Regions from separate parts of the Curtobacterium sp. DN_7.5 genome, predicted to be linked through region 2. Evidence: predicted binding sites of a transcription regulator. Region 2 holds the regulator's gene; each other region holds the start of a gene.
The links. Region 2 encodes HrcA, which represses chaperone genes, less so after heat shock. Its sites were predicted from a motif close to TTNGCACTCGNNNNNNNCGAGTGCNAA; they were not measured.
Positions count from the first base shown of each region.

Region 1: a site for HrcA is predicted at 5,235-5,261, ahead of MON03_RS00385 (Hsp20/alpha crystallin family protein). Genes of this name have one in related genera too.
Region 3: a site for HrcA is predicted at 4,923-4,949, ahead of groES (co-chaperone GroES). Genes of this name have one in related genera too.
Region 4: a site for HrcA is predicted at 4,702-4,728, ahead of groL (chaperonin GroEL). Genes of this name have one in related genera too.

Region 1 is NZ_CP093378.1:80,052-87,322, reverse strand. It holds gene MON03_RS00410 (MarR family winged helix-turn-helix transcriptional regulator) at 1-357, opposite strand, end outside; gene MON03_RS00405 (hypothetical protein) at 377-559, opposite strand; gene MON03_RS00400 (type 1 periplasmic-binding domain-containing protein) at 715-1,434, opposite strand; gene MON03_RS00395 (HupE/UreJ family protein) at 1,593-2,852, shown strand; gene MON03_RS00390 (Ig-like domain repeat protein) at 3,003-5,132, shown strand; gene MON03_RS00385 (Hsp20/alpha crystallin family protein) at 5,321-5,761, shown strand; gene MON03_RS00380 (hypothetical protein) at 5,775-6,074, shown strand; gene MON03_RS00375 (SDR family NAD(P)-dependent oxidoreductase) at 6,199-6,885, shown strand; gene MON03_RS00370 (sensor histidine kinase) at 7,166-7,271, shown strand, end outside.
Region 2 is NZ_CP093378.1:1,420,829-1,428,099, forward strand. It holds gene MON03_RS06575 (DUF1990 domain-containing protein) at 1-188, shown strand, start outside; gene MON03_RS06580 (HAD family hydrolase) at 244-936, opposite strand; gene hemW (radical SAM family heme chaperone HemW) at 965-2,182, shown strand; gene MON03_RS06590 (DUF4870 domain-containing protein) at 2,204-2,650, opposite strand; gene hrcA (heat-inducible transcriptional repressor HrcA) at 2,758-3,777, shown strand; gene dnaJ (molecular chaperone DnaJ) at 3,865-4,977, shown strand; gene MON03_RS06605 (16S rRNA (uracil(1498)-N(3))-methyltransferase) at 4,977-5,714, shown strand; gene MON03_RS06610 (histidine triad nucleotide-binding protein) at 5,749-6,102, shown strand; gene MON03_RS06615 (PhoH family protein) at 6,092-7,216, shown strand; gene ybeY (rRNA maturation RNase YbeY) at 7,213-7,271, shown strand, end outside.
Region 3 is NZ_CP093378.1:3,352,180-3,359,450, reverse strand. It holds gene MON03_RS15800 (HNH endonuclease family protein) at 1-460, shown strand, start outside; gene tsaB (tRNA (adenosine(37)-N6)-threonylcarbamoyltransferase complex dimerization subunit type 1 TsaB) at 546-1,172, shown strand; gene rimI (ribosomal protein S18-alanine N-acetyltransferase) at 1,169-1,720, shown strand; gene tsaD (tRNA (adenosine(37)-N6)-threonylcarbamoyltransferase complex transferase subunit TsaD) at 1,713-2,762, shown strand; gene MON03_RS15780 (DUF4190 domain-containing protein) at 2,841-3,611, shown strand; gene MON03_RS15775 (class I SAM-dependent methyltransferase) at 3,682-4,884, opposite strand; gene groES (co-chaperone GroES) at 5,045-5,341, shown strand; gene rarD (EamA family transporter RarD) at 5,528-6,490, shown strand; gene MON03_RS15760 (ABC transporter substrate-binding protein) at 6,645-7,271, opposite strand, start outside.
Region 4 is NZ_CP093378.1:3,184,015-3,191,285, forward strand. It holds gene MON03_RS14805 (sensor histidine kinase) at 1-1,621, shown strand, start outside; gene MON03_RS14810 (hypothetical protein) at 1,823-2,866, opposite strand; gene groL (chaperonin GroEL) at 3,040-4,659, opposite strand; gene MON03_RS14820 (cold-shock protein) at 4,879-5,082, opposite strand; gene MON03_RS14825 (LytR C-terminal domain-containing protein) at 5,263-5,874, opposite strand; gene MON03_RS14830 (DUF3263 domain-containing protein) at 5,871-6,170, opposite strand; gene MON03_RS14835 (DUF2332 family protein) at 6,268-7,271, opposite strand, start outside.

The sequences.
Region 1 (7,271 bases), 1.3 Mb from region 2:
CTGCGGGGTCGGACGCAGCACCTGCTGCCGCCGGTCGGTGGGGTGGGCATCGCGCACGAGGTCACCGTTCTCCACCAGACCGTCGACGATCTTCGTGACCGACGCGTTCGACACCGTGAGCATGACCGCGAGGTCCTTCGGCCCCATCGGCCGGGCGTCGCGCTCCGCCTGGAGCAGGTACCGGAGCGCGAGCGACTCGTTCTTGGTCAACCCGCTCTCGATCCGGGCCTGTTCGACCTGCTGCTCCTCGGCGTGCTGCAGCCGCAGGATCGACTCGACGGCGCTCCGTGCGGCGGCGGACCGCGGCTGGCGGGCGTAGAGGTGGTTGTGCTCTCGGCGGACGATGGTCAACGGCATGTGGTCATGCGCTCCTGGGTCAAGCGGTCGGTGCGGTGAAGAAGTCGGCGTACGACGGCTCGGAGCGCGTCGAGAGGAGCGACGGGTCGTTGATGCGGCGCTGCACGAAAGCGTCGATGACCGCCTGGTCCGTGAGGCCCACCCGCGGGTGGCTCCGGCCGACGCTCGCCTGCCGCGGCATCCCCGTGTACGTGCTGTGCATGTCAGACCCGCCTTTCCGTCGATCCCTGCATCCTCGTGGACGTCGTCCTCGTGGACGTTCCGAACTCTTTCACGACGTGAACGATTCGCGCAACGAACTGTTCGCACTTTGGACGTTTCGCGCACTGAACCGTTCGGACGGTTCGCGGGGTCCGGTCAGTCGACCCAGACGACGGTGCCGTTCAGGTCGTGCTGCAGAGCGGCGACCCCCGCGCGCAGTGCCCGCCCAGCACGCTCGGGCGTGAAGGTCGAGGGGTCGTGGTGGCTCGAGGCCCCGAGCCCCTCGCCGCGGAACCCCGCCCCGGTCCAGTCGGCGGCGGTCACGTTCGAGGTGGGCTCGGCGATCTCCGCGCCCAGCACGAGGAACTGCTGGTGGAGCGCGCTCGGCGAGATCGCTGCGACGGGGTCGACCATCGCGTTCCCGACGCTGATGACGAGGTCGGCCCGGTCCGCGACCGCCTGGAGCACGGCGTCCGTCATGCCGTCGGCGGATGCGGGCTGGACGTCGGTCACGGTGACCCCCTCGGCGGCTGCCCAGCTCCGGACCGCCGATGCGAGCGTCGCGGTCTGGGCATCGTCACCCGCGCCGTACTCCCCCGGCGACAGCAGCACGACGTCGTAGTCGGCCGGCGGGTGGGTGCCGTCCCAGGAGCCGGGGGCCGGACTGATCGTCGCCTCGGGCGACGGGGGACTGCTCGGGTCGACGAAGCCGGCGCCGAGCGTGCCGGCGGCGTCCGACGACGAGGACCGGGTGGTCGGGACCCCTCCGGCCTCCCCGCTCGGACCGGACGAGCACGCCGTCAGCAGGAGCGCGCCCGCGACGGTCACGGCGAGCGCACACGCGAGCACGGGCGTCCGGGAGCGGATGCGGTTCACGGTGGGGCCTCCGGGCATGACGGGGCGAGCAGGGCCGGACCATGGAACCACGACGCGCGGCACCTGCGGGAGGCGTGGGCGCGCTGATCCGCGGTCGGTCGGCAACCGGTCGCCGACTGTTCACCTGCCGGTTGCCTCGACCGGAGATCGTCTGCCCGGTGACCCCCGGAACCACCCGCTCCCCGCACCGCACCCCGATCCTCCGACACCGGATCGTGGCCGCGGTGCTGCTCGCCGTCGTCGCCGTCGTCGGCCTCCTCGCCCTCGGCGGCCCGGCGTCGGCGCACGGCTTCAGCTCGGTCGTCTACGCGCACGTCGACTCGAGGGATGCGGGGACCGTGCGCGCGCGGCTCGGCCTCGAGTACGACCTCATGCTCGTGTCCGTGGGGACGAGCGAGCACGACGACCCGTTCTACCGGGCGGGCCAGGCCGCGTGGGACGACGGGGACTTCCCCGGGATGCGGAAGACCGCCGAGGCCCACCTCGAGTCACTCGGCGCGTACGTCCTCGACCGGTTCACCGTGACCTCCGGCGGCCGGGCGTGCGTGGGCGAACTGGAGCCGACGGTCACGGTCGACATGCAGGACGAGGTCCCGTACGCCGAGGTGACGGCGGACTTCACCTGCCCCGACCCCGGTCGCACCGACTCGGGGCACGTGGTGTCCTCGACGCTCTTCCCGGACCACGAGTCGTTCGTCACCGGCACGAAGACGATCGTCACGTACGACGTCGACGGCAAGCAGGGCTCCGCCACACTGGCCACGGACAGCCCGTCGTTCTCCACCGAGCAGTCCGCCGGGCAGCGGTTCTGGGAGTTCTTCACCCTCGGCGCCGAGCACCTGCTCACCGGCATCGACCACATCCTGTTCCTGGTGGCGTTGATCGCCGGGTCCCGGCGACTCCGGGAGGTCGTCTACACGGCCTCGGCGTTCACCGTCGCGCACTCGATCACGTTCATCCTCGCCGCCCTCGGGGTGGTGAGCCCGCCGTCGATCGTCGTCGAGCCACTCATCGCGCTCTCGATCGCCGCGGTCGCCGGCTGGTACCTCTGGCGCCTCTGGCGTCGCCGTTCCCGCGCGGACGAGCTCGCCGTCGGCACCGAGGGCCGGTTCGCCCTCGACCGCTCGGGCTGGTCCCGGCTCGCGGTGGTGTTCGCGTTCGGGCTCGTCCACGGGCTCGGGTTCGCCGGGGCGCTCGGCATCCACGAGGCGTTCTCGTGGCAGCTCCTGGTGTCGCTCCTCATCTTCAACGTCGGGATCGAAGCGGTGCAGCTCGCGATCATCGCGATCGTGTTCCCGCCGCTCGCGCTGCTGCGTCGCCGAGCCCACATCGCGTCCCTCTGGGTCACCGGGGCGATCACGGCCGGCGTCTTCGTCATGGGCATGATCTGGTTCGTGCAGCGCCTCGCCGCCGGCTGAGGCAGCGGCAGCCTCAGCGCCGTCGTCGCGACCCTGTGACGGTCCTCAGCAAACCGGGTCTGTCCGTACACACAGCGTTCACCGAGGGGTTCCACGGCGCGCCCAGAGTCTCCCGTGCACGTTCCTCTCGTTCCTGAACGGATCACGATCATGAGTCTCCTGTCCAGCACGCCCGCACGGCGTCGCACGACCCTCCGCCTCGGCGGGGCCGTCCTGGGTGCCGCGCTCGTCGCCGGCGCGGCCTTCACGGGCACCGGTACGGCGACGGCTGCGCCGACGACCCCGACCACGAACATCTCGACCGGCGGCCCCATCCACGTCCTGCTGGGCGTCGGCGCCACCGAGAGCCAGCGCATCGCCTCCTGGTACTTCCCGACCAACGTCGACCAGTCGCTCGAGATCGAGAAGACCGCCGACCTGGCGGACGGCGCCTTCACCAGCGCCAAGAAGACCATCGCCGCCTCGAAGGCCGCCAACACCGCGGCCGACACGAGCACCACCGACTCCGACACCAAGAGCATCGCCGGCATCGCCGCGGAGTCCGGCTACATCAACGCGCACGCGACGATCAGCGACCTCGAGCCGAACACGAGCTACACGTACCACGTGGGTGCGGCGGACGGCTCGGCGTGGTCGTCGACGTACACCTTCACGACGAAGCGCTTCAGCGGCGACTTCGACTTCCTGTTCTTCGGCGACCCGCAGATCGGTTCGTCGGGCTTCGTCGACGACGACGGCGCGGGTTGGGCGGACACGCTCGAGTACGCGACCCGGAACGACCCCGCGGCCGAGCTCCTCGTCTCCGGCGGCGACCAGGTCGAGCACGCCAACAACGAGTACGAGTGGGGCGCGTTCGCCGACAGCAGCGACGTGCTCAAGCAGTACCCGTGGGCCTCGACGATCGGCAACCACGACGTCGGCGGCAAGGCGTACGAGCAGCACAACCAGGTCCCGAACTCGCTCAAGGTCCCGGACTTCTACCCGGGCGGCAACAGCACCGCGAACTCGGGCGGTGACTACTGGTACACCTACAAGGGCGTCCTGTTCATCGACATCAACTCGAACGCCTACGCCGGTGGCTCGGACGCGGCACACGTGTCGTACGTCCGCGACGTCATCAACCGCTACGGCGACGACGCGAAGTGGACCGCGCTGGTCTACCACCACTCGATCTACTCGCCCGCCGACCACGCGAACGACGCCGACAACCAGCAGCGACGGTTCGACTTCACGCGGGCGTTCTCGGACCTCGGCGTCGACATCGTCCTGCAGGGCCACGACCACTCGTACTCCCGCAGCTACGCGATCAAGAACGGCAAGAAGGCCAACCCTGACGAGCAGCCGGCGGCCCCCGAGGTCTTCTCCGGCCCCGGCGGCGTGATCTACATCACCGCCAACTCGGCATCCGGCTCGAAGTACTACGACCTGACCGCTCCGGACGCCACCAAGGGCGGCTACGGTGCGGACCCGCTCGACCCGACCGGCAAGCGCCACTGGGCCAACTCGGTCGAGAACCAGGAGCACGTGCGGACGTACGTCAAGGTCTCGGTGACGGACGACGCACTCGACGTGCACGACATCCGCGCCGGAGACTGCTCCGCGCCGAACGCCGCCGTGACCCACGGCAAGGTGTCCGACTGCGGTGTCACGCTCCAGCCGACGGCCTCGGCCGACCCGGCCCCGATCGGGTCGACCGTCGACCGCTTCCAGCTCGACGCGGCCCTGCCGGCCACGACCACGAAGCTCTCGGTCTCGGCCCCGGAGCAGACCCTCGGCACCGCGAAGCCCGCCACGGTCACCGCGACCGTCGACGGCGGCATCGGCACCCAGGTCGGGACGGTGACCTTCTCGGACGGCGGCACGGCACTCGGGACGGTCGACCTGGAGGCGGGCTCGGCGACGCTGACCCTGCCGGCCTCGCTGGCACTGGGCGAGCACGCGCTCTCCGCCACGTTCACGAGCACCTCGGCGTTCGCCGGGGCCTCCTCCGCCACGACCAGCGCGACCGCGTTCGAGGTCGCCAAGACCCCGTCGCGGACGGCCGTGAAGTACAGCGCCGGCAAGGCGACGGTGCAGGTCAAGGCGACCGGGGTCACGGTGAACGGCACCGCTCGGATCTACCAGGGCTCGAAGCGCCTGGCGACGGTCACGGTGAAGTCCGGCACGGTGACGGTGGCGCTGCCGCTGCAGAAGGGCACGCACACGCTGCACGCCGTCTTCGCCGGGACCGACCAGCTCACGACCAGCACGAGCCCGAACGTCACGGTCGTCGTCAAGTAGACCCGACCCCCGCACGACCGGAGGCCCCGCGACAGCCGTCGCGGGGCCTTCCGCATCCGCTGTCGCTCTCCGCCGGACTCCCAGCTGACACTGAGCGATCTGTTGGCACTCTCTGGGTTCGAGTGCTAGAACAGAAGCAGTTGAGTCGAGGGGACTCAACACAGAACACCACGAAGGAGTTGACGACGATGACGATGAACTTCGACCCGTTCCGCGAGCTCGACCGCCTCGCCGGCTCCCTGCTCGGGAGCGCCGGCGGGCCGCGTTCGATGCCGATGGACCTGTACCGCACCGGGGACCACTTCGTCCTCGACGTCGACCTGCCCGGCATCGACCCGGGCAGCGTCGACGTCGACGTGGACGGCTCGGTCCTCACCATCCGTGCCGAGCGCACCCTCGGCGCTCCCGAGGGCTCGCAGTGGATCACACGCGAGCGGCAGCCCGGCACGTTCGTCCGGCAGCTGACGCTCGGCGACCACCTCGACGCCGGCCGCATCACCGCCGCGTACGACAACGGCGTGCTGAGCATCACCATCCCGGTGAAGGAGTCCGCGAAGCCGCGCAAGATCGACGTCGCGGTCGGCACCGGCTCGCAGCAGCTCGCCGTCGCCGGCGGCACCTCCGAGTAGGCCCGGGGGCGCGATGGCAGGACTGCTCAACGCGCTCCTCGCGATCGCGGTCGTCACCGCCGGCCTGACGGTGACGAGCCTCGACCGCCGGGTCGCGCTCGTGCTCGGGGCGACCGGCAGCACGGTCGGGTCGTTCCTCGCCTGGGTCGCCGCCCCGGCCGCGTGGTCGGGTGCGGTGCCCTGGGTCGCGTCGGTCCTCGGGACCGCGGCGCTCGTGGCCGGGTGGAGCGCGGTCCGGCTGTACGACGGCGTCTTCGCGCCGCCGCCGGAACCGGCGGACGACACCGGGACGGTCGCGACGACCAGGCGGTGACCGGAAGACGGACTGGAGGCGCGGTGCCGGCTGGCACCGCGCCTCCAGTCCGTTCGTTGCACGGGAGCACGGGACGCGCGCGTTCCGTGGGACGACTCCTCCTTGTTCGGCTAGCGTGCAGCGCATGGACCTGCAGCTCTCGGATCGTGTCGCGCTCGTCGTCGGGGGGAAGGGCTACATCGGCCGCGCGGTCGTGGACCGTCTCCGTGCCGAGGGGGCGACCGTCGTCGTGGCCTCGCGCAGCGCCGGGGACGACGAGGACGGCGTGGTGATCGACACCGCGTCACAGGAGTCCGTCGACGCCGGGGTCGCGACGGTGGTCGAGCGGCACGGGCGCATCGACGTCCTGGTCGTGACGGCGGCTCCGAGTGCACGGACCCTCGACCCCGCGCGGAAGTCCGACCCCGAGCAGGTCGCCGCGGCGATCGACGGCAAGGCACTCGGCTTCCTGCGCGTCGCGAACGCCGTCGTCCCGCACCAGCGCGAGGCCGGCTTCGGCCGGGTCGTCGTCGTGAGCGGCCAGAACGCCTACATCTCGGGGAACATCACCGCGTCGCTCCGGAACACGGCCGCGAACGTGATCGCGAAGAACCTCGCCGACGAACTCGCCGGGTCGGGCGTCAGCGTGAACGTGGTGAACCCGGGGACCGTGACCGACGAGCCGGCGGCCCAGGTGCAGCACGGTGCGGGCGGGGAGTCGAGCCCGCAGCAGATCGCGGACCTCGTCGCGTTCCTCTCGTCCCCGCTGTCGGCGCTCAGCGGGGAGTCCGTCTCGATCGCCCACCGGATGCTCGGGTCCGTCGTGGTCTGACCCCGGGGCGCGTCCCACGACGGCGGGCGGGGGGGACGACCCGTTCGTCCTCGGGACGGATGCGCTTCGGCCGCCCGCCCGATGCCCGACGGGTGGTCGGTCCCCCAGGCTGACACCATGGACTCCTCGATCAAGCACGTCATCGCCACCCTGTCGGTCTGCGCCGGGATCGTCGCCGTCACCGCGTGGGCACTCATCGCGATGTCCCCGGTGGCGTGAGCACCGGGAGCGACGCGGCCCACGGCCGAGCGGCGCACGACCCCGTGCGATGATCGGAGCCGTGACGGAAGGGCGCACGTTCATCCGACCGCTCGCCACGCGCTCGATCGTCGTCGACGTGGTCTGGGCGGTCGTCGCGGCGCTCGCCTTCCTCGCCCCGGTCGACC
Region 2 (7,271 bases):
TCGAGGGGCACCCGCTCTCGGGCGAGGAGTCGTTCGTCGTCGAGCGCACGTCGGACGGGTCGGTGTGGCTCCAGCTGCGGCAGTTCTCGCAGCCGGCGAGCCGGAAGTGGCGCCTCGTGGCGCCGTTGCTCCGGCGGCAGCAGCGCGTGATGGCGGAGAAGTACCTGGCGGCGCTCCGCGGCGACTGACGCGTGGAGCGCGCCCGCCGGCGGCGCTCGCGGTGACCGACGGGTCCGACCCGGCTCAGCCCAGGGGCGCGAGACCCGCGATCGCGTCCTCGATGACCCGCACGTCCTCCACGCAGTCCCGAGCCACGGCGACCGCGCTCGTCGCCCGGAGCGCCTCCACGTCGTAGACCCCGGTCGCGACCGCGAGGAACGGGATCCCCGCGGCGTCCGCAGCCTCGCCGTCCCGCGGGGTGTCGCCGACGATGACGGCCCGCTCGCCCCGCAGCGCCGCCGCCGCACGACCGGTGACCCCGGCCCGGTCGACCTCCTCGTCGCCGAAGAACGAGTGCGCCCAGTCGAACGCATCGAGGTCGAACCCGGCACCACGGAGCTTCACCCGCGCACGGTGCTCGGAGTTGCCGGTGAGCAGGCCGTTGCGCCAGCCGAGGACCGCGAAACGCCGGACGAGGTCCCGGGCGCCAGGGGCCGGCTTCCGGTGGTCGCCGGCGCGGAACCGCTCGTCGGTGAGGTCGCGCAGGTGCCCGGAGACGGTGGGGATGAGCGCGTCGTCGAAGTCGTGCGCGCGGACGTGTTCGGCGATGAGGCCGGCGTCGGTCCGGCCGTGCTGGTGGCCGACGCGCAGCGCGAGGTCACGGCCGACCGCCCGTTCGAGTGCCAGGTGGTACAGGTTGCCCGGCGACACGGCGTTCAGCACGAGGGTGCCGTCGATGTCCCACAGCACCGTGGTGGGGACGGTGTGGTGCTCCATGCCTCCATCATGACCGAGAATGGAGTCCATGCCGAGTGCCCTGCCGATCGCCGACCCCGCACCGTCGGACGGGCTGCTCATCCCCGGTCCGGACGCGGGCGAGGTCCCCTTCGGCGTCTACGTGCACGTGCCCTTCTGCCGCGTCCGCTGCGGCTACTGCGACTTCAACACGTACACGGCGTCGGAGCTGCGCGGGGTCCGGCGTGACGACTACGCCGGCCACGCCGTGCAGGAGATCCGGTTCGCCGCGGAGGTCCTCGAGCGCTCGGGCGTGCCGCGGCGCCCGGTGTCGACGGTGTTCTTCGGCGGTGGGACCCCGACGATGCTCCCGGCCGAGGACCTCGTGATGATCCTCCGGGCGATCGACGAGACGTGGGGGATCGTGCCCGGCGCCGAGGCCACGACCGAGGCCAACCCGGACTCCGTCGACGCCGTCTCGCTCGAGACGCTCCGCGCCGGCGGCTTCACCCGGGTCAGCTACGGCATGCAGTCCGCGGTCCCGCACGTGCTCGCGACCCTCGACCGGACGCACGACCCCGAGCGGGTGCCGTTGGTCGTGGACCTCGCGAAGCAGCAGGGCCTCGACGTCTCGCTCGACCTCATCTACTCGACCCCGGGGGAGTCACTCGCGGACTGGCGCACCTCGCTCGACCAGGCGATCGCCTGCGCGCCCGACCACGTCTCGGCGTACTCGCTCATCGTCGAGGAGGGCACGGCGATGGGTCGCATGGTGGCGCGCGGGGAGCTGCCGGCACCCGACGACGACCTCGCGGCGGACATGTACGAGCTGGCCGACGACGTCCTCGGTGCGGCCGGGTACTCCTGGTACGAGGTGTCGAACTGGGCGCGCGGCGAGGCACACGCGAGCCGGCACAACCTGTCCTACTGGAAGGGTCACGACTGGTGGGGCGTCGGCCCGGGCGCGCACTCCGCCGTCGCCGGGACCCGCTGGTGGAACGTGAAGCACCCGGCCGCGTACGCGAACCGGTTGCTGTCGGGGGCGTCGCCCGCGGCCGGCCGGGAGACCCTCGACGAGGAGACGCGCTACGTCGAGCGCGTGCTCCTCGCCGCGCGGGTCCGCGGCGAGCTCGCCACGTCGGAACTCCGCCGGGAGGCCCGTGGCCGGGTCGCGGGGCTCATCGCACGCGGTCTCGTGGACGGCTCGGCCGCGGTGCGGGGTCGGGTCGAGTTGACGAGGCAGGGTCGGCTGCTCGCGGACGCGGTGGTCCGCGAGCTGCTCGACTGACCTACTGCTCCACGGACGCGGCTACTGCTTCACGAACTCGATCGTGAGCGGGTACTTGTAGAAGCGTCCCTGGTTCGCGGCGACGGCGGCCATGACCGAGAAGACGACCACGAGCACGTAGATGATCGGCAGCAGGACGAGCCCGATCAGGATGACCGTGAGCAGCCCCGCGACGAACCCCGCGATCGCCGCGGTGATGTGGAAGTTGAGCGCCTGGCGCGTGTGCTCGCGCACGAACTGCCCGCGGTCACGCAGCACGAGGTACGCGATGATCGGCACGAGCAGGCTGAAGAAGATGGCGCCGACGTGCGTCAGGGTCGCCCAGAGCCGCTGGTCCTCGGGGCTCATCGGCTGGGGGACCTGGTAGTTCGGCGGGTACTGGGGGCCGTCCGGCCCGCCGGGCTGCTGTCCGTAGGGGTTCCCGGGCTGCTGGCCGTCAGGGCCCCCGGGCTGCTGTCCGTAGCTCATGCGGGAAGCGTACCGACCAGCCGGACGTCCGTCCCGCCCTGTCGGCCGTCGGGCGTAGGATCAGCAGTCGACACACGAGAGTGCCAACGCGAACGGAAGGGGATCGAGTGGTCAGCGAACGCAGCCTCGAAGTCCTCAAGGCCATCGTGCGGGACTACGTCGCCTCGCGGGAGCCGGTCGGGTCGAAGTCGATCGTCGACCGCCACGCGTTCGGGGTCAGCGCCGCCACGATCCGCAACGACATGGCCCAGCTCGAGGACGAGCAGCTCATCGTCGCGCCGCACACGTCCTCGGGTCGCGTCCCGACCGACAAGGGCTACCGCGTCTTCGTCGACCACCTGGCCGCGGCCCGCCCGCTGTCGAGCGCGCAGCGGCACGCGATCGAGACCTTCCTGGGCGCCTCGGGCGACCTCGACGACGTCCTCGGACGCACCGTGCGGCTGCTCAGCCAGCTCACGAACCAGGTGGCGCTCGTGCAGTACCCCTCGCTGGTGCGCGCCCGCGTCCAGCACGTCGAACTCGTCCGGCTCGGCGACACGCGGTTGATGGTCGTGCTCATCACCGACACCGCCCGGGTCGAGCAGCGGGTGGTCGAGAGCGACGTCACCCTCGACGAGTCCGCCCTGACCGAGCTCCGCAGCGTCGTCAACGGCGCGACCGTCGGACTCCTCCTGCAGGACGTCCCCGGTGCGCTCCGCGCGGTCCCGCAGCAGCTCCGGCCCGACGTCCAGCCCCTTGCCGGGATCGTCGTGGCGACCCTCATCGAGCAGGTGGCCGCGAACCGGCAGGACCGCCTGCTGATGGCGGGCGCGGCGAACCTCGCGAAGAGCGAGCAGGACTTCTCCGGCGGGCTCTTCCCCGTGCTCGAAGCCATCGAGGAACAAGTCACCCTGCTCCGGTTGTTCGGCGAGATGCAGGTGGACGACATCGCGGTGGCGGCGAGCATCGGCGCCGAGAACGCCGAGTACGGGCTCGACGCCACGAGCATCGTCGCGGGTGGCTACCTCGCCGGCGGCGAGGTGGCACGGCTCGGCGTGCTCGGGCCGACCCGGATGGACTACGGCACGAACATGGCCGCGGTCCGCGCCGTCGCACGGTACCTGTCCAAGCTCCTGGGCGAACATTGACCGGCCCGCACCGCGATCGGCGCGACCCCCGCGCACGACCCGCACCGGGCCTCCAGACCGACCGAACCGAAACACTCTGAGGGATACGTGGCAGACCACTACGACGTCCTCGGCGTCCAGCCGGACGCCTCCGATGCCGACATCAAGAAGGCCTACCGGCGCCTGGCGCGCGAGCTGCACCCGGACGTGAACCCGAGCCCGGACGCCGCCGAGCGCTTCAAGGACGTGACGCACGCGTACGACGTGCTGAGCGACCCCGAACAGCGCCGTCGGTACGACGCCGGACCGCAGGCCGACAGCCCGTTCGGCGGTGGTGGGGCCGCGGGCTTCAGCGACATCTTCGACGCGTTCTTCGGCGGAGGCGGCGGAGGCCGGGGATCCGGTCCCCGCAGCCGTGCCGAGCGGGGACAGGACGCCCTGCTCCGCATCGACGTCGACCTCGACGAGGTCGTCTTCGGCACCCACAAGGAGGTCGAGGTCGACACCGCCGTGCTGTGCGAGACCTGCCACGGCTCGTGCTGCGCTCCGGGCACGAGCCCGCGCACGTGTGACATCTGCGGCGGTTCCGGTCACATCCAGCGTCAGGTCCGCTCGCTCCTCGGCAACGTCGTGACGAGCGCGCCGTGCGGCACCTGCCGCGGCTACGGCACGGTCATCCCGAACCCGTGCCCGACGTGCCAGGGGCAGGGTCGCGTGCGCGCCCGTCGCTCGATCCCGGTGGACGTCCCCGCCGGTGTCGATTCCGGGCTCCGCCTCCAGATGCCCGGCCAGGGTGAGGTCGGTCCGGCCGGCGGCCCCTCCGGTGACCTCTACCTCGAGATCCGGGTGCGTCACCACGACGTGTTCAGCCGCGACGGCGACGACCTGCTCGCAACGCTCGAGGTCGGCATGACGGACGCGATCCTCGGCACGACCACGACGATCGACGGCCTCGACGGTCCGGTCGAGCTCGAGATCCGTCCCGGTGTGCAGAGTGCCGACGTGCTCGTCCTGAAGGACCGTGGAGTCACGAAGCTGCGCGGCAACGGACGTGGCGACCTGCGCGTCGGTGTGCAGGTCGTGACGCCGACGAAGCTGTCGCACAAGGAGCGCCAGCTGGTCGAGCAGCTCGCGAAGTCGCACAAGGCCACGAAGCCCCAGCTCGCCCGGTTCCAACAGGGCATGTTCGGCAAGCTCCGCGACCGCTTCTTCAACTTCTGATGGCGTCGCTCTACCTCGTCGGGTCGCTCGACGGCGTCACCGTGGGCGGGCACGTGACCCTCGACGGTGCGGAGGGCCGGCACGCGGTGTCCGTCGCGCGGGTGCGCCTCGGGGAGACGCTGTGGATCGGGGACGGCGACGGCACCGTGGTGTCCGGACCCGTCGTGTCCACCGAGCGGGATGCGCTCGTGCTGGAGGTGGCCACGCTCGAGGTGGTCCCGGCGCCGTCACCGACCCTGACCCTCGTGCAGGCGCTCGCGAAGGGCGGCCGTGACGAGATGGCCGTGCAGGCGTCGACCGAGATCGGCGTCGACCGGATCGTGCCGTGGGCGGCTGCCCGCAGTGTCTCGCGGTGGGAGGGTGCGAAGGTCGAGAAGGGCCGGGCGCGCTGGGCGTCCATCGCGCACGAGGCCTCCAAGCAGGCCGTCCGCCCGCGGGTCCCCGTCGTCGCGCAGCCGGTCACCACGGCACAGCTGGCGGCGTCCGTGGGCACCGGGCGGGTGGTGCTCGTGCTCGACCCGGTCGCGGACGTCCGCCTCTCCGCCTGGGACGCCCCGGCCGACGTCGACGACATCACCCTCGTGGTCGGACCCGAGGGCGGCATCGACGGCAGCGAGTTCGACCGGCTCGTCGCCGCCGGAGCGGTCCGCGTCCGGCTCGGCGACACCGTCCTCCGCACCTCGACCGCGGGTCCGGCGGCGCTGGCGATCCTCCAGACGCGGCTCGGACGCTGGTAGGCCCGCCGTCGGCGGCGCGTTCTACGATGGGGTCATGAGCACCAGCACGCCCAGCGTCTTCTCGAAGATCATCGCGCGCGAGATCCCGGCGACCGTCGTCGCCGAGGACGACCGCGTCATCGCGTTCGAGGACATCGCGCCGAAGGCACCCGTCCACGTGCTCGTCGTCCCCAAGACCGAGCAGTACCGGAACGTCACCGAGCTCGCCGCCGGGGACCCCGACCTCCTCTCCCACGTGGTCGCCACCGCGCAGCGCATCGCCGACGAGCGTGCGGGCGGCCAGTACCGTCTCGTGTTCAACACCGGCGAAGCAGCCGGTCAGACCGTGTTCCACGTGCACGCGCACGTACTCGCAGGCGAACTGCAGGAAGGCACCCTTGCCGGATAACGAACCACTCGAGCAGGACACCACGTCCGAGCTCACCGTCGACGGCATCGCCATGGTGCAGCTGCTCGGCCCCCAGGACCGACTCCTGAAGACCGTCGAACGCCAGTACCCCGGGGTCCGCGTCGTCGTCCGCGGCAACGAGGTCAGCCTCAGCGGGCCGGAGCGCGACGTCGCGAGGGCCCGCGCCCTCGTCGACGAACTCGTCGGCATGGTCAAGCGCGGCCAGGACATCGGCCCGGCCGACATCCCGACCTCCGCACGGATCCTCGACGACGACCGCAAGCCGTCAGACACGTTCGGCACGCCCATCGTGCAGAGCCGGGGCAAGTCGGTGCGACCGAAGACCGACGGCCAGCGCACCTACGTCGACGCGATCGACCAGCACACCATCACGTTCGGCATCGGCCCCGCGGGCACCGGCAAGACCTACCTGGCGATGGCCAAGGCGGTGCAGGCGCTGCAGCGGCGCGAGGTCACGCGGATCATCCTCACGCGTCCCGCGGTCGAGGCCGGCGAGCGGCTCGGGTTCCTCCCCGGCACGCTGACCGACAAGATCGACCCCTACCTCCGGCCGCTGTACGACGCCCTCAACGAGATGATGGACCCCGAGCTCGTGCCGAAGCTGTTGGCGGCCGGCACGGTCGAGGTCGCCCCGCTGGCGTACATGCGCGGTCGGACGCTCAACGACTCGTTCGTCATCCTCGACGAGGCGCAGAACACCACGCCCGAGCAGATGAAGATGTTCCTCACCCGCCTCGGGTTCGGGTCGAAGATGGTGGTCACGGGCGACATCACCCAGGTCGACCTGCCCGGCAACCTGTCCGGCCTGCGCCTGGTGACCCGTATCCTCGACCACGTCGACGACATCCACTTCGCCCGTCTCGGGAGCGAGGACGTGGTCCGCCACACGCTCGTCGGCCGCATCGTCGACGCGTACACCGCCTACGACGAGGAACGCCTGGCCGAGCAAGCCGGGCACCGCCCCGGTGGCCGGGGCACCGCGCCCGAGGGCAACCCGGCCGGCGTGAACCGTGCCGAGCGCCGGGGCCGGCCGCCGCAGGACCGCCAGCGCTCCCCGTACCCGCAGAACGATCCCCGAGGAGGGAACCGGTGAGCATCGAGCTCAACAACGAGTCCGGGGTGGAGGTCGACGAGGCCGCGATCCAGCG
Region 3 (7,271 bases), 1.7 Mb from region 2:
ATGCGAGCGAGCCAGCCATTCAGGCTCCCACGAGAAAGCTGCGGTTTCATGGGGGAATCTACTTCTTTGTTGTGATGGGAACGAGCGCGCCGGTCAAGATTTCACTTGCGACAAGTCGAAGAGCGATATTGATATCTGCGAAAGGTTCAGGAATCCCCGAGACTGGCCTACCGAGCAACTCGTGTATGTCGAACGTGATGGTCGTGTGGTCCCTCTGTCGGGACTTCCGGCTGAGGCTGAAGTCGTGCTCAATGGCGTGATGAATCTCAATGCAGAGGGGCTCGTCCGCGCCCGTAAAACAGTTCTTTCAGCACTTAAAAAGGAAATCGCCGAACGTCAGAAGCGCAGTCGTGGCCTGACGGCTCAGCAAAAAACCGCAATGGCGTCTCGGCTTCGGCAAGATGCAAAAGTCCGTGAGTTCGGGGCATGTTTTCTTGCGGTGGCATCGCGCTTGTCGTAATCGAAGGAATTCATCTAGACCTAAAACTAAGCGCGACTCCTTTCTGTCGGTGTTTGGCGGGCTGATGAGCGCCTACGATGGTCTGGTGCTGCTCGCGATCGACACCTCCGCCGGGACCTCCGTGGCCGTCGTCGACCCCGACTCCCGTCAGTTGCTCGCCGAGCGCGGCACCGATGACTCCCGCCGGCACGCCGAGGTGATCGGACCGTTCCTCGCCGAGGTCCTCGCCGAGGCCGGCGTCACCCCGGCGGACGTCACCGGTGTCGTCGCCGGGACGGGTCCCGGCCCCTTCACCGGCCTCCGGGTCGGCATCGCAGCGGCCCGCACGTTCGCCGCGGCGCGGGGCGTCCCGGTCCTGCCCGTGGTCAGTCACGACGCGGTCGCGGCGGACCGGGCCGGCTCCACCCCGGTCGTCGTCCTGACGGACGCACGCCGACGCGAGGTCTACTGGTCGGCGTACGACGCCGACGGCGTCCGCGTGGCTGGTCCCGGCCTCGCCAAGCCGGCAGACCTCGACGAGGCGATCCGCGCCTCCAGTCCGGAGGCGGCCACCTGGGAGCGCGTCACCGCCGTCGCGATCCCGGCCGGGAGGCTCGGTGCGGTCGCCGCGGACCGGCTCGCGTCCGGTGCGCCCTTCGCGGACGACACCGCGCTCTACCTGCGCGACCCCGACGTGACGATGCCGGGAGCCCCGAAGCGGGTCGTCCGGTGACGGCGCTGCCCGACGGGTTGCGGCTCCGACCGGCGCACCCGCAGGACCTCGACGACATCATGTGGCTCGAGCACGTGTCGTTCCCGACCGACGCGTGGTCGGCGTCGCAGATGTCCGGCGAGCTGTACTCCCCGCACGGGTACTACGTCGTGGTGGAGACCGTGGACGAGGGTGCTGCGCCGACCGTCGTCGGCTACGCCGGGCTCTCGTCCCTGGCCGGCAACCCGGTCGCGGACGTGCAGACGATCGCGGTCGCCGCGGGGCACCGCGGGCAGGGCATCGGCCGGGCACTGTTCACCGAGCTCCTCGACGAGGCCCGTCGCCGCGGCGTGCGCGAGGTGTTCCTCGAGGTCCGCGCCGACAACCCGGTCGCGCAGGCGATGTACACCGGCTTCGGCTTCGAGCACATCGCGACGAGGCCGCGCTACTACCAGCCGGACGGCGTGGACGCCTGGGTCATGCGCGCGGAACTGCCCGCAGCGAGTGACGCCCCGGCCGCCGGAACCCGGTCCGTCGGACCCATCGGACAGGAGGCCCTCGATGGCTGAACCACTCGTGCTCGGGATCGAGACGAGCTGCGACGAGACCGGGGTCGGCATCGTCCGGGGGACCACGCTGCTCGCGAACGTCATCGCGTCGAGCATGGAGGAGCACGCGCGCTACGGCGGCGTCGTGCCCGAGGTCGCGGCGCGCGCGCACCTCGAGGCGATGACGCCGACGCTGACCGCGGCCCTCGACCAGGCCGGGGTCACGCTCGACGAGCTCGACGCCGTGGCGGTGACGGCAGGGCCCGGCCTCGCGGGCGCGCTCATGGTCGGCGTCGGAGCGGCGAAGGCCCTCGCGGTGGCGACCGGCAAGCCGCTCTACGGCGTCAACCACCTCGTCGGGCACGTCGGCGCGGACGTCCTCCGCTCGGACGGCTCCGAGATCGAGCTGCCGACCGTCGCGCTCCTGGTGTCCGGCGGGCACACGTCGCTGCTGCTCGTGCGCGACCTCGTCGGCGACGTCGAGCTGCTCGGCGAGACGATCGACGACGCCGCGGGTGAGGCGTTCGACAAGGTCGCACGGCTGCTCGGCCTGCCGTACCCGGGCGGCCCGCAGATCGACAAGGCGGCAGCCGACGGGGACCCGACGGCGATCCGGTTCCCCCGCGGCCTGACGCTGCCGAAGGACATGGCGGCGCACCGCTACGACTTCTCGTTCTCCGGGCTGAAGACCGCCGTCGCCCGCTGGGTGGAGCGGTGCCGCGACGAGGGCCGGGAGGTCCCGGTCGCCGACGTCGCGGCGTCCTTCCGCGAGGCCGTGGTCGACGTCCTCGTGACGAAGGCCCTGAACGCCTGCCGGGACACCGGCGTCGACCGGCTCCTGCTCGGCGGGGGCGTCGTCGCGAACGCCCGGCTCCGAGCGGTGGCGACGGAGCGGTGTGCAGCCGCCGGCGTCGAGCTGCGGATCCCGCCGTTCGACCTCTGCACGGACAACGGCGCCATGATCGCGGCCGTCGGGGCGCGACTCGTCGCCGAGGGGCACGCGCCGAGCGACCTCGGGATCGCCGCCGACTCCACGCTGCCGGTCACGACCGTCCAGGTCTGAGGTCCCGGGCGGACCCTGCTCCCGTGTGGAACGATGGGGTCCGGCGTCGGTCGAGCGGCGCCGGGAGGGGTGGACACGGTGTCCGATCAGAACCAGTGGCCGCGGCCGGGACAGTCCGACGGGCAGGCTGACGACGGCCGACCGGGATCGTCGCAGCCAGACGGCGCCCGTGCGTCCGATCCGACGTCCGCGCCGGGGGCGGCTCCGAGCGCGCCGCAGCCGCCGAGTGCGCCGCAGCCGCCCGAGAACCCGTGGGCGCAGCGCTCGGGGACCGACGGGCAGCAGGACCCGTACGCGGCGCCGAGCAACCCGTACGCGGCGCCGAGCAACCCGTACGCGGCGCCGGGCAACCCGTACGCCGCGCCGGGCAACCCGTACGCCGCACCGGGCCAGCAGCAGTCCGGCAGCCAGTCGCCGTACGGCGACCAGCAGGGCAGCAGCCAGCAGTACGGCGGCCAGCAGCAGTACGGCCAGTACGCCCCGCCGCAGTACGGCGCCCAGCCGTACTCGGGCCCCTACGCGTCCACGGGGTACCAGCCCTACGCGCAGCGACCCAAGACCAGCACCCTCGCGATCCTGTCGATCGTGTTCGCCTACGCCGGCATCCTCATCTGGCCGATCGTGATCCTGACCAGCCCGGCCGGCGCGATCATGGGGCACATCGCCCTCGGGAAGATCAAGCAGACCGGCGAGGGCGGCCGAGGTCTCGCGCTCGCCGGGATCATCGGAGGCTGGGTCCTCACCGGGTTGTGGATCCTCGGGGTCGGCGCGCTCATCGCCTTCTCCATCGCCACGCGAAGCTCGTACGACTCCTACGACACCTCGGGCACCGGCGCGTTCATCCTCTGACCGCCGCCCTCCCGGACCAGCACGACGACGGCCCTCGCACACGCGGGGGCCGTCGTCGTCCAGCGGGTTCCTAACCGGCCACCGCACCCAGCCGCTCGCAGAGGACCGCGGTGTGACGTCCCTCCAGGCGGGTGAGCACGAGCGTCACGGAACGGCGTCCCCGCAGCCGCAGCCGCTTCCGGAACTGCGCCGGGTCGACGTCGACCCCGCGCTTCTTGATCTCCACCGTGCCGACGTCGTCCGCGGCCAGCCGGGCGGCGAGCTGCTTCACGTCGAGCGGCATCGTGTCGACCACGCGGAACCCCTGCGCGAACGGCGTGGTCACCGCGCGGTCCGACGTCACGTACGCGATGCCGTCGGAGAGCATGCGGCCGTCGACCGCCCGGGCGAGGTCCCCGATCAGCCGGGCGCGGATGACGGCTCCGTCGGGCTCGTAGAGGTACGCACCGAGTCCACCGACCTCGACGTCGGGCGCATCGGCTTCCCCGGTCATCTCCGCCGTGCCGTGCGCTCCGATGACCGTCGCTGCTCGGCGCACCCCGGGACGGGCGAGCGGGCCGAACCAGAGGGCGAGTTCGACGACCTCGCGGTCGACGGACACCCACTGCGCCTCGGCGGTGTCGGGGATGAGGTCGCGGTCGATGCCGGGCCCGAGCTTGACGCCCGTCGGGGTCGTGGTGGCGGCGGCGAACACGGTGTCGAGCGACGGCGACCAGTCGTCCGGGTCGGCGAGCCGTCGGGTGGCGCCGTGGCCGGGGGTCCGGCGCGCGGGGTCCATCCAGACACCGTCCACCCGCGTGAGGTCGAAGTCGGCGGCGTCGCCGAGCTCCACCCGCGCGGCATCCCACGGTGCGAGGTTGTGTGTCGCGACCGCCGCGGTGACCTCGTCGCGGTCCACGGCGGTGACGTCGAGGTCGAGCGCGGCCATCGCCATCGCGTCCCCGCCGATCCCGCAGCCGAGGTCGGCCACGCGGGTGAGTCCGGCCGCGGCGAACCGGCCGGCGTGCTGCGCCGCGACCTGGAGGCGGGTGGCCTGTTCGAGCCCGGCCTCGGTGAAGAGCATGCGGGAGGCGAACGGTCCGAACTTCGCGCCGGCCTTCTGCCGGAGCTTCGCCTGGGTCAGGACGGCCGCGACGAGCCCGGGGTCGTGCCCCTCGGCGCGCAGCCGCGAGACGACCCGGACGATCTCGCCGCCGTCGGACACGCTCGGAGTACGGTCGAGCAGGGCCATCCCCTCGGGGGTGAGCAGCTGGGCGAGTTCGGCGGCGTCCATCCTCCGATCCTCCCAGGTGCAGCACCGGGTCCACCGCGCTGGCACTCGGATTGACCGAGTGCCAGCGGACCCCCTAGAGTTGGCGTTGGCACTCTCCTGTGCGTAGTGCCAACCCGGTTCCCATCTGTACCGAGTCAGTACCGAGAAAGAAGAGGTCACCGTGGCCGTCAGCATCAAGCCGCTCGAGGATCGCATCGTCATCCGCCAGGTCGAGGCGGAGCAGACCACCGCTTCCGGTCTGGTCATCCCGGACACCGCCAAGGAGAAGCCCCAGGAGGGCGAGGTCGTGGCAGTGGGCCCGGGCCGCGTCGACGACAACGGCAACCGCATCCCGCTGGACATCGCCGTCGGCGACAAGGTCATCTACTCCAAGTACGGCGGCACCGAGGTCAAGTACTCGGGCGAGGACCTGCTGGTCCTCTCGGCCCGCGACGTCCTCGCGGTCGTCGTGCGCTGAGTCCAGCCACACTGCGAACGCCCCGTCGGCCACCAGGCCGGCGGGGCGTTCGTGCGTCCGCTGCGCTTCCGGCCCGGGCCCACGTCGCCGGTTCCGACGCGACGCGCCAGCGACGCGGCGGCCGTGCCGATGGGTGGAGGCACGGTGCCGGGCCTCAGCGTCGGCGCGGCTTCCTAGGATGGTTCCGTGACCGAACCGACGCCCGCCCAGCCCGCCCGCAGCGAGGCATCCGTCGGTGTCGTGCAGGCGATCGTCGCGTACGGGCTGTGGGGACTCATGCCGCTGCTCTTCGCAGCGATGTCCCCGGCCGGCGCGGTCGAGATCGTCGCGTGGCGGATCGTCTTCGGGCTGGTGTTCTGCGCGGTCGCGATCGTCGTCACGCGGTCGTGGCTCCGGACCCGCTCCCTGGTCGCCCAGCGCCGTGTGATGCTCGTGATGGGGCTCGCCGCGGTGCTCATCCTCGTGAACTGGACCGTGTACGTCGCCGCGACGACGACCGGCCACACGGTCGAGGCCGCCCTCGGCTACTTCATCAACCCGCTCGTCACGATCGCGCTCGGCGTCGTCGTGCTGCGGGAGCGCCTGCGTCCGGCGCAGTGGGCCGCGGTCGGGATCAGCGTCGTCGCGGTCGTGGTCATCGCGGTCGGGTACGGGCAGATGCCGTGGATCTCACTGGCGCTCGCGTTCTCGTTCGGGCTCTACGGACTCGTGAAGAAGCGGGTCGGGGGCACGGTGGACGCGCTGAGCGGGCTGACGATCGAGACGGTGTGGCTGCTGCCGCTCGCGGTGGCGGCGCTGCTGGTGATGGGTGTGACGGGCCTCGGTGGCGGGGTGACGTTCACGAGCGAGGGCTGGGGGCACGTCGTCGTGACGGTGCTGACCGGCCCGGCGACCGCGGTGCCGCTGCTGCTCTTCGCCTCGTCGGCCCGGCGGGTCAGCCTGTCGACCCTGGGGTTGACGCAGTACCTCGCACCGGTGATGCAGCTCCTCGTCGGGGTGGTCGTGCAGCACGAGCCGATGCCGCCCGAGCGGTGGGCGGGCTTCGCGATCGTGTGGCTGGCGCTCGTCGTGCTCACGGTGGACAGCTTCGCCGCCGCACGGTCCTCGCGCCGGCGTGCCCAGGCCGCCCCGCTGGCGGACCCGGCCTGACCCGACGGGGGCGGGTCGTGCCTCCCGGCCGTGTCCGCGGAGGCGAGTCTCGCGCCCGGCGACAGATCTCGCGCCATCCGCCACGAGACACGACGCTGGCCCCGAGTCTCGGCTGCGTACAGCCGAGACTCGGGGCCAGTCGTACTGGTCGGACCTACTTCACCGAGCCCTGGATGGCGCTCTGGTAGACCGGCTTGTTGTCCTTGTCGAACTTGTAGATGCCGATGTAGGCGCTCGACGGATCGTTGTTGTCGTCGAACGGACCGATGCCGGACGGACCCGTGTAGTGGATGTCCTTCCCGTCACCGAGGAGCGACGAGCACTCCTTGAAGGTCGAGCACTCGGTGCCGCCGTCGGCGCCGGACACCGCGGCCATGTTGGCCTGGATGGTGCCCGAGTCGGTGCCCTTGCCCTTCACGGCAGCGAGGGCCGCGAGCACGGTGGCGTCGTAGGATTCGGCCGCGTACGAGTAGTCGGCGAGCGTCTTGCCCGAGGACGTCTTGTAGAACTCGGCGAAGCGCTTCTTCAGGTCGTCCTTCGGCGAGGCGCCGGGGATGGTGCCCTGGGCGCCGGTGAGGGTGCCGGCGTCGAAGTCCTTCGAGTAGTCCGCCGTGTTGCCGTCGGACATGTAGATCTTCGACATGTCGGCGTTCTGCGCCTTGAGCTCCGGGATGATCGACTTCGTCTCGTCGAAGGCGAGCACGACGATCGCGTCCGGCTTCGAGTCGAGCGCGGCCGTCACCTCGGACGAGAACGTCGTCTGTCCGGGCGGGAACTCCTG
Region 4 (7,271 bases), 1.8 Mb from region 2:
CGGCACGATGACCGTGCTCTCGACCTACCTCATGCTCCAGCTCGACAACAGCGTCAAGCAGACGACGGAGCAGCTCGAGGGTCAGAACATCAGCGACGGCGAGCAGTACTGCAAGGTCTCGGTCGTGCTGTCGCAGAGCGTGTACGTGGCCGCGTTCGACGACTCCGGCAACCAGATCTGCCAGACGAAGGCGTCGAGCCGGCCGGCGATCACCGGGTCGGAGCTCGCCCGGGCCGCGCAGAGCTCGGACCGCATCACCCTCTACGACGCCCAACACGACCACGAGTGGCGCGCGCAGGTCATCCCGGCGTCGCTGCAGAACCGCTCGGACGGCGTCACGAACACCGGCTACGTGCTCGTGGCGGTGTCGAGCGCCACGGCGGACCAGACGATCCTCCGCTTCACGGTCATCTTCCTGTTCTTCGGCATCGCGGTGATCCTGCTCGGCGCGATGCTCACGCGCCTGCTCGTCACCGCGACGTTCGACCCCTTGCGCGACGTCGAGGACACTGCTGCGCGCTTCGCGGCCGGCGACTTCAACCAGCGCCTCGAAGCGGACACCCCGAACACCGAGGTCGGGCGTCTCAACCGCTCCCTGAACGCCATGCTCGAGCGCATCGACACCGCGTTCGAGGACCGCGAGCGCACGATCGACCAGATGCGTCGGTTCGTCGGGGACGCCTCGCACGAGCTCCGGACGCCCCTGGTGTCCCTCCGCGGGTACGCCGAGCTGTACCGCATGGGCGCCCTCCGCAAGGAAGAGGACGTGGCGCAGGCGATGGAGCGCATCGAGAAGGAGGCCCAGCGCATGGGGCTCCTCGTGCAGGACCTCCTGCAACTCGCGCGCATCGACGAGTCGAAGCCGCTGGAGCTCGGTCCGGTCGACCTCGTGTCGATCGCCCGCGACTCGGCACTCGACACCATGGCGTCGAACCCCGACCGCGAGATCCAGGTGCTCGTCGAGGACAGCGTGACCGGCGAGAGCGTGCCGCAAGTGGTCCGGCCGGCACCCACGTCCCCGGGCTCGCCGTTCGGGGAGACCGGGGAGGTCCCGGAGGCCTCGGGGCCGAGCTCCGCGAACACGACCGGTCCGATCGCGTTCTCCCGCCAGACGATCGCGCGACTCCGGGCTCGACGCAGCCGGGCCATGAGCTTCGACGCGGCACCGAGCGACGAGACGACACCGCTGCCCACGGTCGTGCTGCCGAAGCGCCCGCCGATCGTCCTCGCCGAGGAGAACAAGATCCGGCAGGTCGTCACCAACCTCATGGGCAACGCAATGCGCTTCACGCCGTCGGACGACCCCATCGAGCTCGGCATCGGGGTCGACGAGGAGCGCGGGATGGCGAACATCGACGTCATCGACCACGGGGAGGGCATCCCCCCGCAGCTCCGCGACAAGATCTTCCAGCGGTTCTGGCGGGCGGACACCTCGCGAGCGCGGGACACCGGCGGCTCTGGGCTGGGGCTCGCGATCGTGTCGGGCATCGTGCAGGCGCACCACGGGTCGGTCGAGGTGTTCGACACCGAGGGCGGCGGCGCCACCTTCCGGGTGTGGCTCCCCCTGCTCCCCCGCGACTGGACGCCCCCGGCGCCCGAGGACGCCGCCCCCGCCGCCTGACGCGCTGCCGCGGCAGCGCTGCCGCGGCCGCGCTGCCGGCGCCCGCTGCGCTGCCGACGCCCGAGCGGTCACGACACCCCGCGCCGAACCGCCGCGCGGTCACGAATCGTCGCTGTGGATGAGCCGAAGCGACCGAACGTGACCTCTTGCCCGCTGCCACGCGGTGCGTCGTGACCGCTGCGGAACGGCAAGCGATCTCGATCACAGGGCGGCACCCTTCGCGACGAACGCCTGCCGTAGTCGTTCGAACAACACCGCGGGCCGGACCGCATCGGCCGCCGTCGCGTGGATGACGGTCCAGTCGTTCACGACGAACCCGTTGTCCCGCCGCTGATCGTGCTGGAAGACGTCCCGCTCGCGATGATGCTCGCCGTCGTACTCGAGCGCGATCCTGAGTCGCGGCCAAGCGAGGTCGACTCGCCCGAGGAAAGCACCCGTGGCGTCGTGCACGTCGATGTTGAGTTCCGGCTCGGGGAAGCCTGCCTCGATGACAGCGATCCGCATCCATGTCTCCATCGGCGACTCGCAGCCCACCCGCACCAGTTCGACCGCACGTCGAGCCGCGACAGCGTGCGGGCTGCCCGGACGGATCGCGCGTCGGAGGTCGTCGATCGTGGCCAAGCCCGCTCGTCCGACCATGTGATCGCCGACCGCGACCAGCGCCATGCGATCGATCACGCCAGCACACTCGAACCACGCGGACGCGGGAGCGCTCAGACGGAGGCCGTTCAGGACACGCACCTCCGCGGACACAGCTCGATGCGCGACGACACCGGGGCGCCGCATCCGGAGCGTCCCGACGGTCGTCACGTGCACGCGTCGATCGTCCTGCACCGCGCGCGGGAGCGGAGCACCCCACAGTCGTGCCGCGGTGACGTGGCTGAAGTGCTGATCGTCTCGCATGACGATCGCGATCGCCGACACGAAGTCGTCGGAGCCGGCGGGCGCGCGGACACCCCGAGTCGGCCGCTCGAGGTCTGATCGCCGGAGACGTTCACTGTTCACGCCCGCGGCGAGGGCGTCACCGGTGCGGAAGACTGCCGCATCGAATTCTGGTGGGAGTTGTCGAGCTCGGCGCATGTTCCGATGCTCACGAGTTCGCCGACCAGTCGAGCGTGCCTGCCTTCCGGTGTGGAGAACGACCGTGCTTCTCAGGGATGTGCAGGAGCCAGACTGCTTGGTGCCCGAGTTCTGTCCGCCAGCACGGGGTCGCGACTCCCCGGGTGGATCGTGTCGCTCGGTCACGAACAGTCGCTCGGGGCGCGCGATACCGACACTTCGTGACCGACGGCGGAAGGCGTACGGGGTGTCGTGACCTTCCGCCGCCCGCACGCCCCCGCCCGCGCCGCACGCCCCCCCCGCACGCGGAAGGGCCCCGCACGCGCTTGCGTGCGGGGCCCTTCCGTGTCAGGACCGGATCAGAAGTCCATGCCACCCGTGGGGTCGCCGGCCGGCATGGCCGGGGCCTTCTCGGGCTTGTCGGCGACGACGACCTCGGTCGTGAGGAACAGACCGGCGATCGACGCGGCGTTCTGCAGCGCCGAGCGCGTGACCTTGGCCGGGTCGATGATGCCCGCGGCGACGAGGTCGACGTACTCGCCGGTCGCGGCGTTGAGGCCGTGACCCGACTCGAGCTCGCGGACCTTGGCGGCGACGACGCCCGGCTCGAGACCGGCGTTCAGCGCGATCTGCTTGAGCGGCGCGTCGATCGCGACGCGGACGATGTTCGCACCGGTCGCCTCGTCACCCTCGAGGGAGAGCGAGTCGAGCGCGACGGACGCCTGGATGAGGGCGACGCCACCACCGGCGACGATGCCCTCCTCGACAGCGGCCTTCGCGTTGCGGACGGCGTCCTCGATGCGGTGCTTGCGCTCCTTGAGCTCGACCTCGGTCGCGGCACCGGCCTTGATGACCGCCACGCCACCGGCGAGCTTCGCGAGGCGCTCCTGGAGCTTCTCGCGGTCGTAGTCGGAGTCGGTCGCCTCGATCTCGGAGCGGATCTGACGGACGCGGCCCGCGATCTGCTCGTCGTCGCCGGCGCCCTCGATGATCGTGGTCTCGTCCTTGGTGATGATCACCTTGCGGGCCTTGCCCAGCAGGTCGAGCGTCGCGTTCTCGAGCTTGAGGCCGACCTCCTCGGAGATGACCTGGCCGCCGGTGAGGATCGCGATGTCCTGCAGCATGGCCTTGCGGCGGTCGCCGAAGCCCGGGGCCTTGACGGCGACGGACTTGAAGATGCCGCGGATCTTGTTCACGACGAGGGTCGCGAGGGCTTCGCCGTCGACGTCCTCGGCGATGATGAGGAGCTGCTTGCCCGCCTGGATCACCTTGTCGACGACCGGGAGCAGGTCCTTGATGTTCGAGATCTTCGAGTTGACGATGAGGATGTACGGGTCCTCGAAGACGGCCTCCTGGCGCTCCGGGTCCGTGACGAAGTACTGCGACAGGTAGCCCTTGTCGAAGCGCATGCCCTCGGTGAGCTCGAGCTCGGTGCCGAAGGTGTTCGACTCCTCGACGGTGACGACGCCTTCCTTGCCGACCTTGTCGATCGCCTCGGCGATGAGCTCGCCGATGGTGGTGTCGGCGGCCGAGATCGACGCGGTCGCGGCGATCTGGTCCTTGGTCTCGATGTCCTTCGCGTTGGCGAGGAGCTGGTCGGAGACGGCGGCGACGGCCTTCTCGATGCCGCGCTTGAGCGACACGGGGTCGGCACCGGCGGCGACGTTGCGGAGGCCCTCGCGGACGAGCGCCTGGGCGAGCACGGTCGCGGTCGTCGTACCGTCACCGGCGACGTCGTCGGTCTTCTTCGCGACCTCCTTGACGAGCTCGGCGCCGATCTTCTCGTACGGGTCGTCGAGCTCGATCTCCTTGGCGATGGAGACACCGTCGTTCGTGATCGTGGGGGCGCCCCACTTCTTCTCGAGGACGACGTTGCGGCCGCGCGGGCCGAGCGTCACCTTCACGGCGTCGGCCAGGGTGTTCAGGCCGCGCTCGAGGCCGCGACGGGCCTCCTCGTCGAAAGCAATGATCTTAGCCATGTGAGTTTCTCGTCCCTCCCGGACGTCGTCATGGGGGTCGTGCTGGCACTCAGCGTGAGCGAGTGCCAACGCCGATTCTGGCACTCGACGGGTGCGAGTGCAACACAGCCGGGAGGCTCGGCTCGTCTTCCCGGGTCGTGCCCCGTCACGCAGGCCCCACACCACACGACGAACGCGCCGCCCCCGGCGGGGACGGCGCGTTCTGCGGAGTGCAGTGGTTCAGGCGGGGCGGACGCTCTCTGCCTGCGGACCCTTCGAGCCGGTGCCGACGTCGAACGTGACCGCCTGCCCCTCCTCGAGGACCTTGTAGCCCGACATGTCGATGGCCGAGTAGTGCACGAACACGTCCTGGCCACCCCCATCGACGGTGATGAAGCCGAAGCCCTTCTCGGCGTTGAACCACTTGACCGTTCCGTTGGCCATGATTGTTGCTCCCTGCGGTGGTGCTGCTGCGATCGGCGGCGCCGTCGGTGCGGCACCTCGCCAGCGACTCTCGCGCACGGAATCGGTTTCGACAAGGGGTGTGACGTTGTTTCACGCCCGTTCCGTGCAATCGCAACGAGCCGGAAACACGTTCGTCACGAATGCACGCCGGAATGCGTGTCAGCCGGTGTAGTCGGCCCCCAGGACGACACTCACGTCGGCGTTCGGGAAGGCCGCGGACTGCTGTACCGCGGTCGTCCCGAGCGACTTCGCGATGCCCTGCGCGACCGCGGCGGACGCGGCCGAACGGTAGTAGACGATCGTCTGGGTCGTCCCGGTGGTCCCGGCGTCGCCCGTCGAGGTGATCCTCCACCCGGCGCCGCTGAGCGCGGTGCTCGCGCGACCGGCGAGGCCGGTCGTGTTCGTGCCGTTGAGCACGACGACCGTGGTGGTGCCCTGCTGCGCCGACGTCGCCGCGGTGGCACCGGAGGACGATCCGGTGCCGGCGGAGGACGAGGACGACGACGACGAGGACGGCGACGAGGACGGCCGGCCCGACGCGGAAGCCGTCGGCGACGACGTGGTGGTGGTGCCCGACGTGCTGTCGAAGGAGTCCCCACCGGTCGCGAGCCCGAGCGCGAGCACGCCGATCCCGACGAGGACCCCCGTGGCGAGCGCAGCCCACGCGAAGACGATCCAGCCGCGGCCCCGACGCTGGGGGCCGCGGTGCGCGCCGACGCGCGGCCCGTCGGTGACGTCGTCGAACCGGTCTCGGGGGAATCTCTCGGTCATCGGTCCTCTTCGCGGGGTTCTGGTGCGCCTCCGGGGAGCGCGAAGCTGCGCCCCGCCCGCGCCGTGACACGGGCGTGCCGGAGTCGTTGCAGCCGGGTGACCAGCTGCGGGTCGTACGCGAGCGCCGCCGGTGAGTCGATCACGCGGTCGAGCACCTGGTAGTAGCGCGCGGGCGACATGTCGAACTCGACCCGGATCTCCGCTTCCTTGGTCCGGTCGTGCCGCGCGCGGTCGTGCTCGAAGGTGAGCACGTGCAGGTCGAGCTCACTGAGCGCGTCTGCGGGGGTGGCGGTCACTGCGGGTCCGATCGCGGGGCTGGGCACGGGTCTCGGTCATCGTAGGGGTGCGGTCCTGCCGGACCCTGGCACGGTGCTGGACTGTCGCGAACCCGGGTCACAGGTTCGGGTCGCGGAGCCACCGCACCCGGGTGCCGAACGGGTCCGAGACTGCCATGGCCACGCCGTCCAGCGAGGCCGTCGCGAACGCGTCCGGGTCGGCCGGGTCGACGCCGGCGGGCAGCGTCGCCGCGACGCCGGACAGGATGCCGGTGCGCTCCAGCGCGATCCAGTGCACGCCACGCTCCTCGATGCGGTCGACGACGCGCTGCCGGTCCGCGCCAGGCACGTACACGAGCGTCCCCGTGGTCAGCACCACCGGTTCGCAGTGGTCCGGCAGGTGGTCGAGTGCGCGGTCCAGGTCACCGGGCAGGCTCCCCCGCAGCCGGACGGGAGGCACGGCGAGCGCCGCCGACGCCGCCTCGCGCATCAGGGCGGTGCGGTCCGTCGCCTCGGGCGGGACTGCCTCGACGAGTCGGTCGAACGCGCCCGGCTCGGCGAGGTCGATCGGGTTCGGGTCGAGTGCGACCCGCGCGCCGATGACGATCGGGCGGTCGGCCGGCGCCGGGACCGTCCCGGTGGCCTCGGCGACGAGGTGGACGGCGGGAGCTCCGACGGCGGTGTGCATCCGGAGTCGCTCGGACCGCGCCCCCGGACCGACTTCGCGGCCCCGCACACCGGGGCGCGGTGTGCGCCCGTGGGCGCGGAGCTCGGCGCCGTCGGGCCGTCCGGGGACGACGTAGTCGAGCGTCACGCGGTCCGGGACCGAGCAGAGCCCCGCCGCGGCACCCGCGTCCACGAGGCCGAGCGGGCGCCCGATCCGCGCGGCCAGCGCCGCGACGAGCGGGACGACCGGGGCGAGCCGACGTGGGTCGTTGGCCTGCACCGTGGCGGACCGGAGATGCTCGACCAGGGCGGGTCGTGCCTCCCGGCCGAGTGCGCGGAGCGCGTCCGGATCCGTCGGGTCGGCGCCCAGCCGCCGGGCGACCGCGAAGACCAGCTCCGGCTGCCGCTGCTGTTCGGGGACCTCGTCGAGGAGCGCGACGAGGCCGTCGTCGAGCG